Regions from separate parts of the Exiguobacterium abrahamii genome, predicted to be linked through region 1. Evidence: predicted binding sites of a transcription regulator. Region 1 holds the regulator's gene; each other region holds the start of a gene.
What was found. Region 1 encodes Rex, which represses fermentation and respiration genes when NADH is low (regulators of the CRP and FNR family bind a similar motif). Its sites were predicted from a motif close to TTGTGAAATATTTCACAA; they were not measured.
Positions count from the first base shown of each region.

Region 2: the regulator Rex is predicted to act here: its motif matches at 2,814-2,831, upstream of pflB (formate C-acetyltransferase).
Region 3: the regulator Rex is predicted to act here: its motif matches at 2,192-2,209, upstream of ITJ88_RS03845 (cytochrome ubiquinol oxidase subunit I).

Region 1 covers NZ_JADOYC010000001.1:6,072-11,540, reverse strand. The annotation lists tRNA gene ITJ88_RS00090 (tRNA-Ala) at 143-218, opposite strand; gene tatC (twin-arginine translocase subunit TatC) at 323-1,102, opposite strand; gene ITJ88_RS00080 (twin-arginine translocase TatA/TatE family subunit) at 1,110-1,307, opposite strand; gene ITJ88_RS00075 (redox-sensing transcriptional repressor Rex) at 1,307-1,966, opposite strand; gene ITJ88_RS00070 (ATP-binding cassette domain-containing protein) at 2,134-4,035, shown strand; gene ITJ88_RS00065 (hypothetical protein) at 4,035-4,457, shown strand; gene ITJ88_RS00060 (flavin reductase family protein) at 4,589-5,182, opposite strand; gene ITJ88_RS00055 (DoxX family protein) at 5,202-5,469, opposite strand, start outside.
Region 2 covers NZ_JADOYC010000004.1:165,938-171,406, reverse strand. The annotation lists gene ITJ88_RS12905 (GGDEF domain-containing protein) at 1-252, shown strand, start outside; gene ITJ88_RS12900 (hypothetical protein) at 309-953, opposite strand; gene ITJ88_RS12895 (DEAD/DEAH box helicase) at 950-2,122, opposite strand; gene ITJ88_RS12890 (hypothetical protein) at 2,151-2,579, opposite strand; gene pflB (formate C-acetyltransferase) at 2,918-5,167, shown strand; gene pflA (pyruvate formate-lyase-activating protein) at 5,202-5,469, shown strand, end outside.
Region 3 covers NZ_JADOYC010000001.1:781,572-787,040, forward strand. The annotation lists gene ITJ88_RS03830 (disulfide bond formation protein B) at 1-41, opposite strand, end outside; gene ccpC (transcriptional regulator CcpC) at 107-997, shown strand; gene ITJ88_RS03840 (N-acetyldiaminopimelate deacetylase) at 981-2,093, shown strand; gene ITJ88_RS03845 (cytochrome ubiquinol oxidase subunit I) at 2,328-3,725, shown strand; gene ITJ88_RS03850 (cytochrome d ubiquinol oxidase subunit II) at 3,738-4,760, shown strand; gene ITJ88_RS03855 (potassium channel family protein) at 4,865-5,469, shown strand, end outside.

The sequences.
Region 1 (5,469 bases):
ATGAATTTAATGGAAATAAACAATTTATATTTGCCTATTTTTTTAATTTATTTGTTTTACGTGACATTTTATATTTTTAAGGAATTTAACTGGGAGAAAAATAAAAACTCCTCGACGCCTCGAGGAGTTGGATATTTGGTATTGGTGGAGACTATCGGGATCGAACCGACGACCTTTTGGCTGCCAGCCAAACGCTCTCCCAGCTGAGCTAAGCCCCCATGAATTATCTTTAGTATACGCATCGCTAACTGCTTTATCAATATAAAAATAACGCTTTCATAAAAAAGAATTCCTTCCAAAATCGTCGGAAGGAATTCACGATTCATTTATTCAATTCACGCATCAAATCCGCCTGTCGTTCAAGCTCTGCCTGTTGCTCGAGGATCAAGACCTTTTTGTATGTCCGCGCAGAAATCAAGATGCTGATCTCATAGAGAACGAACAATGGCACCGAGATCATCAAGTGTGACGTCACGTCCGGCGGTGCGATCAATGCCGCAACGACGAACAGCGCAAAGTACGCATATTTCCGATTCTTTCGCATGAAATATGGCGTCACGAGACCAAGACGTGTCAGGAACATCGTCACGACCGGCAATTGGAACAGAAGACCGAACGGCATCGTCAATCGGATGAGGAAACTGAAATAGTTTTCCACTCCGATGACTTGTTCGATTCCGAGCTCTTTCCCGAGATCCGTTGAGACTTCAAGCAAGAAGGGAAGCAACCAGAAATACGAGAAGGCTACGCCAGCCAAAAACAGAAAGAAGATGACCGGAATATACGTCAATGTCGCTTTTTGCTCCTTGTCATAAAGTCCTGGTCGGACGAATGCCCAGAGTTGATACATCCAGAACGGTGACGCTAAAATCAGCGCAATGATGAACGCAAGATTCAAATACAACATTAAAGGATCGGCGACGTTGAAGGCATTCAAACCGATGCCGAGCTCTTTTAAGTCCGCTTGCAAGAAGCGAACGAGCGGTCGGACGAGCGGAAATGCGACAGCGAACAGGACGACGACGATGATAAGCGACCAGACGATCCGCTTACGCAGTTCGTCAAGGTGCGACGTCATGCTTTGCTCTTGATCAACCGTCATGATTCAATCACTTCTCTTTCGGTTCGTCCTTTTTATCGTCGTCCATGATGCCGTTCGTGGCATTCTTGAACTCTTTCAATGTCTGACCTGCAGCGCGTCCGAATTCTGGTAACTTCTTCGGTCCGAAAATGATCAATGCGACGACCGCGATTAATCCGATGCTCGCAGGTCCGATACCTAGTGTGAGCGGAATAAGGTTTTCCATTATGATTTCACTCCTTCAGCTGATTGCGAATAATGCTTCATGAAATAAACTAACGACTGCAACTCGATCGATAAATCAATGTGATGGACCCGGACGCTCGCTGGCACGTTCAACCGCGCTGGCGTAAAGTTCAGGATGCCTGTCACACCATACTCGACTAACTCATCCGCTACTGACTGCGCGAACTGGGATGGAACCGTCAAGATGGCGACATCGACCTGATTCGCTTCGATTTGTTCTTTCATGTCCGAAACATGATAGATTGGAACGTCATGCGTCGTTGTTCCGACCTTCTCTTCGTCCGCATCAAACGCAACGACTATCCGAGTACTATTATTCTTTAAAAAGTTATAATTTGCAAACGCTGTTCCGAGATGACCGACCCCGATTAAGGCAACATTCGTCACCTCATCTTGATTCAAGGTTTTGCGGAAAAACGTTAAGAGATGTTGAACGTTATATCCATACCCCTTCTTCCCTAATGCCCCAAAGTAGGAAAAATCGCGACGAATCGTTGCTGAATCAACCTTCACCGCCTCGCTTAACTCAGCAGAAGAGACGCGGAGCTTGCCTGAATTGTATAAACTTTGGATGAAGCGATAATATAGCGGCAACCGTTTTGCTGTCGCTTGTGGAATTTTTGTGTCTGGTCCATTCATCCTGCAGTTCCCCCTTCGGCCACATCCATCGTGGCACCCAAATCTTTGCAAAAAGCTTTCTACTCTCCTTGATTGTAAACCACTTCACATAGAGTCACAAATAATATATTCCGCAGGACCTCGCGCTTTTGTTCGTGATAGACTAAAGGGTGGAAGGATGGATGGAAATGATACTCTTACAAGTCAACCAACTCTCGAAATCATTCGGCGTCGAGCCGATTTTAGAAAATATCAAATTGGAAGTACAAGAGCGCGATCGCATTGCGCTCGTCGGACGAAACGGTGCCGGTAAATCGACCCTGCTCAAAATCATTGCTGGCGAACTCAGTCATGACTCGGGCGACATCATGAAAGGCAAGGATGTCAAAATCGGTTATCTCGCGCAGGACAGTGGTCTCGAATCGAACGAGACGATCTGGAACGAGATGCTGACTGTCTTCGAACATCTTCAGGAACAAGAACGAACACTGCGCCGGATGGAAATCGAAATGGGTATGGAGCATATCTTGAACGACCCGGTCGCGTACGATCGTCTCTTGAAGACATACGATCAAGCGCAACACGACTTCTCAGAAGCGGGTGGTTATCAGTTCGAAGCAAATATCCGCTCCGTTCTGCACGGGATGCGCTTTTATCCGGATGATTATTCGCGCCGGATTCAGACATTATCCGGTGGTCAACGGACACGGCTTGCCTTAGCGAAGATGCTCTTACAAGCACCAGAGCTTCTCATTCTCGATGAGCCGACCAATCACCTTGACATCGATACGCTCGCTTGGCTCGAAAGTTACCTCGGTGGTTATCGTGGTGCCGTCTTAATCGTCTCGCACGACCGGTACTTCCTCGACCAAGTCGTCAATGTCGTCTATGAATTGTCACGCAATGTCTGTCGTAAGTTCACCGGTAACTACACGAAGTACTTGGAGCAAAAAGCCGCCTTGTACGATCAGGAAATGAAGCAGTTCGAGCAGCAGCAAGAAGAAATCGCGAAGATGCAGGACTTCATTCAACGCAACATCGCCCGGGCGACGACGACAAAACGTGCCCAAAGTGTACGGAAGCGGCTCGAGAAGGTCGACCGGCTCGACCGACCAGATGGGGATGAGCGTAGCACGGTCCTGTCCTTCCCGATTGAAAAACAGAGCGGGAACGACGTTCTTCAAGTCAATCAACTGGCGATCGGTTACGAAGAAGCTGTCTCAAAAGACATCACGTTCCACTTGCAACGCGGTGAATCGCTGGCACTCGTCGGACCGAATGGAATCGGAAAATCGACGCTCCTGAAAGTCCTCGTCGGCCGCTTACGCCCCCTCTTCGGTGATTTCCGTTTCGGAACCGGCGTCTCGATCGGCTATTACGATCAAGAGCAGGCGGAACTCAATGATCGGAACCGTGTCATCGATGAGATTTGGAACGAATGGCCACTGATGCGTGAACAAGAAGTCCGGTCTGTCCTCGGGCAATTCCTGTTTAGCGGTGACGATGTCTTCAAGATTGTTCATGAGTTATCTGGTGGCGAACGCGGACGTCTCGCACTTGCAAAACTGAAACTCCGGAAAACGAACGTCCTCGTCCTCGATGAGCCGACGAACCACTTGGATCTGGATTCGAAGATGGTCCTTGAAAATGCGCTCGTCGACTACGAAGGAACGCTGTTATTCGTCTCTCACGACCGTTACTTCATCGACCGAATCGCGACCCGCGTCATCGAGATGAGTGAAGCCGGCGTGACGGAATACCTTGGTGATTATTCGTACTACACGGAGAAGAAGGCGGAGCAAGAAGAGATTGCGCGTCTTGAAGCCGAGGAAGCAAAAGCCGCAAAGGTCACGGCGTCGAAGACGATCGACAAGGAAGCACAGAAAGAAGAACGCAAGCGCCGTCAGCAGATTGAGCAACTCGAGCAAGACATCGAGCGGCTCGAACAGCGTTCGGCAGAAATTGAACAATTGCTCTGTGAACCGGAAGTCTTCAACGATATTCCGAAAGCGACAGCTCTTTCAGCAGAACGTGACCAGATTGATGTCGATCTGCTCGAATTGATGGAACGATGGGAGAACCAACACTGATGCGGACAAAAAGCTTTTTCATTAACTTGATTCAAGGATTGCTATCCGGCATCCTTTATTTCGTACCGATGTATGCGGACTACGTGTCGACCTTCATCCGGCCGGATGCCTTTAATGCCGCGCTTCCTTTGTTCCTCCTGATTTCTTGTATGATCGGTCTCGTTATCCAGACATGGAGCGGTCTTTTCGTCAGTTTACTCTCGGGATTATGCTGCACGCTCCTGACGACACAGCTATTTGTTGAACTCAATGACCCGTTGATCCTATCGTATTACGGTAGTGTCTCACCGCTCACCGCTTTCTTGATCAGCTGTGTCGGCATTTGGGCACTCGCGATCGTCTTTTATTTGCTCGATGGCTATCAGTACAGTAAACGTCATGGTCTTGAAGCCTCTTCAAACGAAATCGATCCGCAACCTTGAAGTCCGATCGATGAATCAGATGAACGACATGAGAAAAAGGAGTGGAGATTCCGGTAGCTAGGCCGGTCTCTTCACTCCTTTTCGTTTGAATCAAAACGAATCGTACGATGAATCAGGCATTTACGCTTCTATCATTTTGTCGGTCGGGCAATCGTAAACGTCTTCCCGATCGTCGCATAATCATTCCCTGCTAAACGAGCGACAGCCTTCAATCCTGCTGCGTCAATCCGGAATGAATCGACGAGTTCATCCGCGACGTGATAACGCAGTACTTCCCCAATCAAAAGATCGGCACCTTCTAGCTCGACGTGCTGTGTCAAGCGCATCTCGAAGCGGATTTTCGCTTCCGCGATTCCGGGTACGTCGATCGCGTCACTATCGACGAGCGTCAAATCCGTCCGCTCAAGCTCACTTTCACCGTAAGCAAGTGGCGCAGCTGTCTCATTGACCGCGTCGACGATTTCTTCGCTGACGATATGGATGACATAGCTTTGTTTTGCAAGGATATTACGTGCCGTATCCTTCTGCCCCTGATCCGTCCGTTGTACGGCAATCACCAGTTGCGGTGGACTGCTTGAAGCGACCGTAAAGAAGGAAAACGGTGCGGCGTTGACCGTCCCGTCTTCTCCTTGCGTTGTCACGAAAGCAATCGGACGCGGAATGATGCTTCCGATCAGTAATTTATAATTGTCTTTTGCGCTAAGCGTTGATGCCTCGAACTTCATGAATGACCCACCTTTTTCCTCACCCGATGAGTGCAGCGAGTGAATAGTCTCCAGCACCGATCATCGCTACACCAAGCGCGATGACGATCAATGCCATGTTGTATTCGTACCCGTTCTGCGTCACCCAGTAACCATTTGCACCGTGTACTTTAACGATCGCAACAAGCATCGATCCGATGATGAGGAGCGCTGCAATCCAGAGGAATACACCTCCTGCAAACAACAAGCCGCCGATCAATTCAGCAAAACCTGCTGTAATCGCGAGCGCCTTCCCTGGCTTCATGCCG
Region 2 (5,469 bases), on a different contig from region 1:
GGAGATGAGTTCGCGATCCTCTTACACGCCGATGATGAACTGTCCTTACGTCGCAAATGTAAATCCTTCTTACACTTTTTAAGACGTCCTTACGTTTATAAAGGACAATCCTTATTCGTTTCTGCAAGCATCGGTGTGACCGCGTGTCATAAGGCTGATCTTGAAACATGCTTAAAGCAAGCTGACCTTGCCATGTATCGCGTGAAACATCGGGATAAAAACGATGTCGCCCTATATCGAGCAGATTCATGAAAAAAACCTAGAATACGTTGACCATAATCGGGTCATGTATTCTAGGTTTTTTTCGATTATTCTTCTGGTCTCGGTGCAATATTGCCTTCTTCGATATCGAGGAGTAAGTCGATCAATTCCGCACAAAATTCTGGATACTGACGAAGCAACGCGTCTTCTCCTACTTCATCCACGAAGTCCGTCAACAAAGCGAGGACTTCTGGTACCAGTGCGCGTGCTACTTTCATATAGGCAATCGCAAAGCGCCATTTCCCAGAAATGTAGAGCAGTTTTCCAATTAACAAATCACCTGATTCGACTTCAATCTCAGACAAATCCGTTTGATACGTCTGTTTTGACATTAAATCAACGACACCATCCGCCTCGACTTGAAACAACGAAGGCATCGGGTCCGCTAATCCACGCAAGGCGCGGTAGAGGCTAGGCGATAACTCTTCTTTGACCTGCTCAAGAAAACGACCGTGCGGCGTTTTTCCTTGATCATCCGTCTCATAGAAGATTGCCCAATCTACGAATAAGTCCCGGAACAATTCAGCATCTTTTAAATACCAACGTCCCTCCGTCGCAATCTCTTCAATGAAAGCGACCCAATCCGTACTACGCGCTGTCGCTGCTTCTTGATACATCTTCTTCAAGGCTGCATTCATTTCCGCTTCAGAAACCGTCGTCGGAAACGGAATTACTTTTCGATCGTTCTTCATTTCGATCGCCCTTTCCGGTGAGGAGTAGCCGGTCGTTTAATCGTCTGAGGTGCTGTGAATTCACGTTTTGGAATGACTTCCCCACGGTAAATTTCCATCGCTTCCATCTCGACGCCCATTTGCTTCGCAAGTGTTTTTAAGTGTTTTAAGTCTTGATCCGTAACAAGAGCAAGTACCATTCCGTTCGCGTTTCCACGTCCCGTCCGACCTGAACGGTGTACGAAATCGTCAAGCGACTCCGGCAAATCATAATGGACGACATGCGTGACTGCTTCGATATCTAACCCACGTGCCGCAAGACCTGTCGTGACGAGTAAAGGAAACTCTCCCTTTTTATAAGAACGCAATGTCTCCATCCGCTCTCGTTTACCCTTTTCAGCGTCTAAAATCCGGTATTTCAATGAGAATTTACTCAACTCGCCATTCAATGGTCCGAGGAAGGAACGGTTATTAATGAATGTCAGTACTTTTGATCCTTGCATGTTCGCCAGACGACGTAACAATTCCGGCTTCTGACGACGTGAAGTCTCCAAATAACCGAATGTCACTTGTGTACTGACGGCACGCTCAACTCGAATCGTCTCAGGGTTGTTTGCAAGCGTCCGTCCCCATTCTGCTGTCCGTTCCGGTAATGTCGCGGAGACGAATGCTAACTGGCGATCGCGTAGTGCACTGTTTGCGATTCGCGTCGCCGAGTCACTCATACCACTCTCATAGATTTGATCCGCTTCGTCCAAGACGATCAATTTCACCTTATGCATCTTTAGCTTCTTCGAATCGATCAACTCAACGAGACGCCCTGGCGTTCCGACGATGATTTGTGGTTTTTTCTTCAATCGTTCATATTGTCGTTTTAATTCAACACCACCAATGAATGCACCGGATTTGATACCACTTCCTTGAGCAAACAATTGAATGACTTGATGAATTTGCATGACGAGTTCCCGTGTTGGTGCCGTGATCACGACTTGCACGTGTGGTTCTTCTACTTCAATCTTTTCTAAAGCTGGAATGACATAAGCAAGCGTCTTCCCTGTTCCTGTCGGCGCTTCAGCCAGTACATCTTTTCCTTCGCGCAACAACGGAATCGCTTGTTCTTGAACAGGCATCAACTCCGTAAAGCGTGCGCGTTCCCATGCTTCCTGTAAAAACGGTTTTGTAAAGTTCATAACGATTTCTCCTACTCTCTTAATTCCATCATGCCGTTACGTATTCGACATGATCTCCTGATGCATCACGGTATCCCCGTAATGTCTGTGTATATTCATTTCCTGCGTCGAGCAATCGAATGTGGAAGCGAATCTCGCCTTCACCGGCTTCTTCTTCTAAAATTTCGAATCCTTGGATGACACGATCCTGTAATTCTGCAGCGAGTGCCGGGTACTCCGCAAGACTCGCATACGTCGCTTTTACGTCAACCGGACGACGAACAAGCGCAATCCAATACGATTCATCATAGCCGATAAAGTCTTCATAATCAAAATCATCTTCAAACCGAATCCAGAATCCATCATTTTCGAATTCCGTGATCATTCCCGTTCGCGTTGAACCATCCGATCCGATTTTCAGCGAGACCCAGTCTCCTGACTGATACTCTCCTTGTTGTGTTAATGATACATACTCCATTTGGCACACCTCCACGTTCTATATTCCCTTTTTCATTGTCAACGATACGTCTTAAAAATACAAGGCACCGTAGCGTGACATTCCTCACAGTTTCAACTGTTCTAGTGAATCTTTTTCAAATCAACTCATACAGTTTCCAAAAAACCTTGAATTAGCAATCTAAATCTGTTTTTTTAAACTATTTTCATATGAATACAGAAATAAAGAAAGCCCGTCATACCAACGTTTGTCCACTTGTTAAAACATTCACATGAACGTAAAGGGAATCAACCCTTCCTTTTGTTACACTATTCACATAAGGAACTGATGATTAGCTCAATATTAAAGGAGTGGTATCCATGTTATTAGAAAAAACGAGTGCTTGGACGAACTTTACGTCTGGTGAATGGGTAAAGACGATCGATGTCGCAGACTTCATCCGACTCAATCGCACGGAATATACAGGAGATGATCACTTTTTAGTCGGTCCGACGCAAGCAACGGAACGTCTCTGGCAACAAATTCTACAGCTGACGAATGAAGAGCGACAACGTGGTGGTGTGTATGCCGTCGATGCTAAAACACCATCAACGATCCTCTCGCATGATGCAGGGTATCTGAATCGCTCACTCGAAAAAATCGTCGGTTTACAGACAGACGAACCGTTTAAACGTTCGATTCATCCGAATGGTGGGATTCGGATGGTGAATGATGCCCTAGCTGCGTATGGCTTTGAAGCAGACGAGACCGTCACGAAAACTTTCAGCGAGTACCGGAAGACACATAACCAAGGGGTTTTCGATGCCTATACCCCTGAGATGCGCGCTGCACGTAAAGCCGGTATTATCACCGGATTACCTGATGCTTATGGTCGCGGACGGATCATCGGTGACTATCGTCGTGTTGCTTTGTACGGAACGGCACGCTTGATCGAAGAACGTAAAAAGGATTTAAAGGCACGTGGCGGGTTCTTATCTGAATCGATGATTCGCGAACGTGAAGAGATGAATGAACAGTTGCGCGCATTAACGGAATTGACCGAGCTTGGAGCTCGCTATGGTTTCGATCTCTCCCGCCCTGCAGAAACAGCACAAGAAGCATTCCAGTGGGTCTATCTTGCCTATCTTGCTGCCATCAAAGAGCAAAACGGGGCAGCCATGTCACTCGGTCGAGTCTCGACGTTCCTTGATATTTATGTCGAACGTGATCTTGCGGCTGGTCGCTTGACGGAAGAGACTGCACAAGAACTCGTCGATCATTTCGTCATGAAGCTTCGGATCGTTAAGTTCTTACGGACACCAGACTACAACGATCTGTTCTCAGGTGATCCGACGTGGGTAACGGAATCAATCGGTGGAATGAGTGAAGATGGACGATCAAACGTCACGAAAAGTTCATTCCGCTTCTTACACACTCTCTCGACACTTGGTCCGGCACCGGAACCGAATCTAACCGTTCTCTGGTCTACTCAGCTTCCACGCGGATTCAAGGAATTCTGTGCGAAGATGTCGATCGTTTCAAGCTCGATTCAATATGAAAACGATGATTTGATGTTACCGGTTTATGGAGATGATTACGGCATCGCTTGTTGTGTCTCCGCGATGAAGATCGGGAAACAGATGCAGTTCTTCGGTGCGCGAGCAAACCTGGCAAAAGCATTACTCTATACGATCAATGGCGGAATGGACGAGAAGCTCAAAATCCAAGTCGCCCCAGCAAGTCCATTGATGCTCGATGAAGTACTCGATTACGAAACTGTAATGGCGGCTTATGATCGTCAACTCGATTGGCTCGCAGAACTGTACGTCAACACACTGAATGTCATTCACTACATGCATGATAAATACAGTTACGAACGGATTGAAATGGCATTACATGATCCAGAAATCTTACGGACGATGGCATGCGGTATCGCTGGTTTATCAGTCGTCGCTGACAGTCTATCCGCCATCCGTTATGCGACAGTTCGTCCAATCCGAGATGCGGATGGGATTGCAGTCGATTTCAAGATCGAAGGCGAGTTTCCGAAGTTCGGGAATAACGATGAACGGGTGGATCAGATGGCGGTCGATCTCGTCACACTGTTCATGGAGAAAATCCGTAAACATCCAACGTATCGCAATGCCCTTCCGACACAGTCTGTCCTGACGATTACTTCAAACGTCGTCTATGGTAAAAAAACAGGAAATACGCCAGATGGACGCCGTGCGGGTGAACCATTCGCACCGGGTGCTAACCCGATGCATGGACGTGATACCCGTGGTGCTGTCGCCGCCTTGACATCTGTCGGAAAATTACCATATGAACATGCGCTCGACGGGATCTCCTACACGTTCTCGATCGTGCCAAAAGCACTTGGTAAGGATGAAGCCACACGCATTCGCAATACAGTCGGATTACTTGACGGATATATGGGTGGTACGACTTCAAAAGGACACCATTTGAATGTCAATGTCTTTGACCGTGAGACGTTACTCGATGCCATGGAGCATCCAGAACAATATCCACAGTTAACGATTCGGGTATCCGGTTATGCCGTCAACTTCATTAAACTGACGCGTGAACAACAGATCGATGTCATCAATCGAACGTTCCACGGTTCTCTCTAAAATGATGTGTAGTATGTGAAAGGAAGTGAGCAGGATGACCTATGGTATGATCCATTCCGTTGAATCATGTGGAACAGTCGATGGTCCTGGCATTCGATTCATCGTCTTTACGCAAGGATGTCCACTACGGTGTCAATACTGTCATAACGTGGATACATGGGAGTTCGGTTGCGGACGGCGTGTCTCAGCTGACGAAGTCGTAAAAGAAGCGATCAGCTATCGCTCCTTTTTCGAGGCAACGGGTGGCGGAATCACCTTCTCTGGAGGTGAACCGCTCGCTCAGCCAGAGTTCTTAGAGGCTG
Region 3 (5,469 bases), 780 kb from region 1:
GCAATCGTTGAGATGATGAACATAAAATGATAGCGTGTCATATGTATCGTCCTTTCTAACGTGTTAAACTAATGCCATCTTATATCATGAGGAGTCGAATCTCACATTGCAAGTGTCGGAAATGGAAATGTTGATCACCTTATCGGAAGAATTGAATATGAGGCGCGCTGCTGAACGATTATTCGTCTCGCAACCTGCACTTAGTCAACGTCTCGTTGCGATTGAAAGACGCTGGGGAACAAAGTTATTCATTCGTTCATCGCGTGGGTTAAGCATCACACCACAAGGAGAAAAAGTAATCGGTCTCGCAAAAGAGATGAACCGGAAGGAACTTGAGTTAAAAAGTGAATTGACGGCAGAAGAGGGTGCTGTTTATGGGACGCTTCGGATTGCCGTCGCTTCCATCATGGGGCAATACTGGCTCCCGCGTGTCTTGAAACGATTCGTTGAGCGTTATCCGCATGTCCGTGTTCAGCTTGTCACGGGATGGTCCAGTGAGATGATGCGTCATATGTTAGAGGAACATTTTCATATCGGGATCATTCGTGGAAACCCGGACTGGAAAGGTGTTAAAGAACGTCTTTTCTCGGATCCGCTCTATTTAGTCGATAGTGAGTTGACGTCAATCGAACAGTTACGCGTGACGGATCGACCATTCATCCAGTTCAAGAGTGATTCAACGTACTATCAAGAAATTTTAGAATGGTGGCAAGATCGGTTCGCAAGTCCACCATCTCGGACGCTGGTCGTCGATCAAATCGAGACATGTAAGCAGATGGCTCTACATGGAATTGGATTTGCGATTTTACCCGAGTCGACGATCCAACAATCAAATGAAGTCATGCAGCTTCCGTTAAAAACCTCGTCCGGAAAGATATTAAAGCGAGATACATGGATTTTGTCTACGGAATCGATGCTTGAACTAAAACAAGTTCAAGCATTTTGGGACATCGTAAAAGAAGAAGGAGGAAGTCAGTCAGATGGAATACGCCATTGAAATGCGGCGCGCGCTTCATAAAATACCAGAACCAGGGTTCAAGGAATTTAAGACGCAAGCTTTTATATTGGAACAAATTCGTGCTTATCCACCAGATCGTGTCACGTATGACACGTTTGAAACGGGTGTTTTCGTTCGAGTGAAAGGATTGACTGGAAATCGGACGATTGGATACCGGGCAGACATTGATGGGTTACCAATCGAAGAAGCGACAGGTCTTCCATTTTGTTCGGAACATCCAGGCTTCATGCATGCCTGTGGTCACGATATGCACACGTCGATTGCGTTGGGATTGATGAAACGAATCATTGAATTGCCGGTCATGGATGATGTCGTCTTTTTATTCCAACCAGCGGAAGAAGGTCCGGGCGGGGCAGAACCGATGATTAAAAGTCCGTTGTTTGAAAAATATCGTCCAAGTGAGATGTATGGTCTTCACGTCGCACCGGAGTATCCAGTCGGTACGATTGCAAGCCGTCCCGGCGTCTTGTTCGCGAGTGCTCGAGAAGTCCATATCACGATCTATGGTCAAAGTGGTCATGCGGCATTTCCTCATTTGACGATTGATACGGTCGTTGCGCAAGCAGCCTTGATCATGCAATTGCAAACAATCGTCAGCCGATCCATCAATCCGATGAATTGTAGCGTCATTACGATTGGAAAAGTGGATGCCGGGATTCGAGAAAACGTCATCGCCGGTAGAGCTGTTCTTGACGGTACGATGCGCGCGCTCAACGGGGAAGACATGGAAAAACTGGAACGACGCGTTCGTGACATCATCCGGGGAATCGAAGCTTCGTTTGGCGTCAAGATTGATCTACAATTCGGAAATCGTTATTACGAGGTCGTCAATGACCGACACATCGTTGATAAATTTTCATCATTCGTCAAAATGAATGCGAACTACATTGAATGCGATGCAGCAATGACAGGAGAAGACTTCGGATTCATGTTGAAGGAAATTCCAGGGATGATGTTTTGGCTCGGAGTCGACAATCCGACATCTGGACTGCACCAACCAACCTTGAATCCGGATGAATCCGCGATTCCATTTGTGATTGATTTACTCGATCATTATTTCCGAGAATATGTTTAAAAAGTTTTATGAAATAATGAAGGACATTAAGCTTTCCCTTTCGAAATCAAGAATGGGAAAGCTTTTTATATATGTAAGAATAGGAGTTTTCGAACATTTTGTGAAAAAAATCACGTGCACATGTGAACAATTTGTTACATCAAACATTATAAACAGACATAAAGGGTTATGTTCTCTATGATACGGTTATAGACCATATAGAGAAGTATGTTTTAGGAAGAGGGGGCTATATACATGTTCAATGATCCCGTATTGCTCAGTCGATTGTTGACAGGGCTCACATTAGCGTTTCATATTATATTCGCGACGATTGGCGTCGGGGTACCACTCATGGTACTCGCAGCTGAATTCATCGGTCTGAAACGCAAAGATCCGGATTATATTTTATTAGCTAGACGGTGGACGCGTGGATACGTCGTTACCGTCGCAGTCGGTGTCGTGACAGGGACGGCTATCGGATTGCAATTATCACTACTTTGGCCGTCACTCATGCAAGTGGCTGGTCAAACGATCGCACTACCGCTATTCATGGAAACATTTGCGTTCTTCTTTGAAGCGATCTTCCTCGGTATTTATCTGTACACGTGGGATCGGTTCAAAAACCCATGGTTACACTGGTTGATCGGGATTCCGGTCGTCATCGGTGCGACAGCATCAGCATTCTTCATTACGACAGTCAACTCCTTCATGAACTCACCAGAAGGATTTAAGATCGTCAACGGAACGCTAACGCAAATCGAACCATTAAAAGCAATGTTCAATACAGCAACACCTACAAAAGCAACACACGTCATCGTATCGGCTTATTTGACAGTCGCATTCATCTTGGCGGCAATCGCGGCGTTCCACTTACTCCGCAAAAAAACACTCTCAGCAGCGGAAACAGCGTATCACAAAAAAGCACTTCGCTTAACGGTCATGGCTGGATTGATTTTTGCCTTCTCGACGGCACTTGTCGGGGACTTCTCAGGGAAATACTTGGCGAAATATCAGCCAGAGAAACTCGCGGCTGCTGAATGGCATTTTGAAACGACAAGTGAAGCCGAGTTGATCTTCGGTGGGATACTTGATCAGCAAGAAGACGGCAGTTATGAAATCAAGGGAGCCGTCAAAATCCCATACGCACTCTCGATTCTTGCGGGTGGAGCTCCAGATACAGAAGTCATTGGTCTAAATGAGTTCGCAAAAGAAGATCAAGCACCGCTGATCGTTCACTATTTCTTCGATATCATGGTTTCGATTGGTATGTATTTGGCTGCCATCTCTGCCTTGTTCATCTTGGCATTCCGTTTGAAAAAATTAAATCCTTATAACAAATGGATATTAAGAGGTGTCTTCATCGGTGGACCTCTGGCGATGATTTCAATTGAAGCAGGTTGGATGTATGCTGAAATTGGGCGCCAACCTTGGACACTGTACGGCATCATGCGGACAGCGGATGCGGCGACGACATCAACTGCTGTTGGTCCGATGTTGATTCTATTCAGTGCCTTGTACTTGATGCTCGGTACGATTTGTACAGTCGTATTATTACGGATGTTCAAGAAAAACCCGGTTGGTAAAGAACTTCAAGAACTTGCTGAAAACCACCACGCGCGTGGGGAAGCTATGTTCGTGGATGATAACAAGTAAGGAGGGAACGATTTGGACGTTCAAACACTAGGAATTACGGTCCTCTGGACTTTCCTGTACGGATATCTCATCGTTGCCTCAATTGACTTCGGTGCTGGATTTTACGCCTTTTATTCAAAATATACGAAGCGGGATCATTTAACGAATCGATTGATTCTTCGTTATCTCTCACCAGTGTGGGAGGTAACGAATGTCTTCTTCGTATTCTTCTTCGTCGGACTAGTCGGGTTCTTCCCGGATACCGCTTATTATTTCGGTACGGCACTGCTCGTGCCAGCCTCAATCGTTCTCGTATTGATTGCGATTCGTGGTAGCTTCTATGCATTTGCCAATTATGGATCAAACGACAGCATGTTCTATACGTTCTTATATGGAGCAACTGGTCTATTGATTCCGGCGGCGATGTCAACGACTTTGACAATCAGTCAAGGTGGATTCATTCGTAAAACGAATGAAACAGTCGAGTTTTTAGGAACAAAATTATTTACGAACTTTTACTCTTGGTCGGTCGTAGCACTCGCTATCGTATCCGTCCTCTATATCAGTGCGATGTTCCTCTTGTTCTACGCAGATAAAGCGAAGGATGAAGGGGCTACGCCATTGATTCGTAAATGGGCACTCTTCTGGAGTGGTCCGACGATTCTAGTCTGTGCACTTGTCTTCTTTGGATTGAAAAATCAAGCGGCATGGCACTATGAGAACATCTTAAACGGGAACTGGTGGTGGTTCGCTGCTAGTTTCATCTTCTTCCTTGTTGCGGTGACACTCGTCTACATGAAGAAGAATTACGGAATTGCTTTCGTCGCGGTCATGCTACAGTATGGAGTGGCATGGTTCGGTTATGGTTATACGCACTTACCATATATCTTGTATCCATATATCGATATCAACAAAGCGGTCGTTAACGAAACAATGGCTTCCGCACTCGTCGTTGTCTTCATCTTCGGACTCTTACTCTTGATTCCGGCGTTGTACTTGATTTTACGACTCTTCTTGTTCGATAACGATTATGTACGTGGGAAATCCTCAAAATAATGGATGAATAAACGCCTCTGCGAATCGCAGGGGCGTTTATAGTATTTTTAAATTGAATCGGGTACACTACTAAGGAAGAGCGATTGTGAAGGAGAGTTGTGAAAATGAATGGAGAGTTTGCAGTAATTGGACTAGGGCGCTTTGGTGGCTCGATTGTCCGTGAATTATCGAAAAATGGCTACGATGTCTTAGCGATTGACTCCGACGAGGAGCGCGTCAATGAATTCATGGGAATTGCAACGCATTCCGTCATCGCGGATACGACGGATGAGAACGTCTTAAAAAGTCTAGGAATCCGAAACTTCGATCATGTCATCGTTGCCATCGGGGAAAATATTCAAGCGTCCATCTTGACGACATTGATCTTAAAAGAGCTCGGGGTACAATCGATTACTGTCAAAGCGACGAACGATTACCACGAAAAAGTATTACGAAAAATCGGAGCAGATTTCATCGTTCACCCCGAACGGGATATGGGAGTGCGGATTGCGAACGGTTTAATGAGTTCCAATATTCTTGACTATCTCGATTTATCTCAAGAATTTTCGATCGTTGAAATTAAAGTCAGTGACCGGATGGCAAAACAAACATTGATCGACCTTGATCTACGAAGCAAATACGGAGCGAACGTCGTCGCGATTAAACGTGGAGAAAACGTTCTGATTTCTCTACAAGCTGACGAAATGATTGAAAAAGGGGACTATCTCGT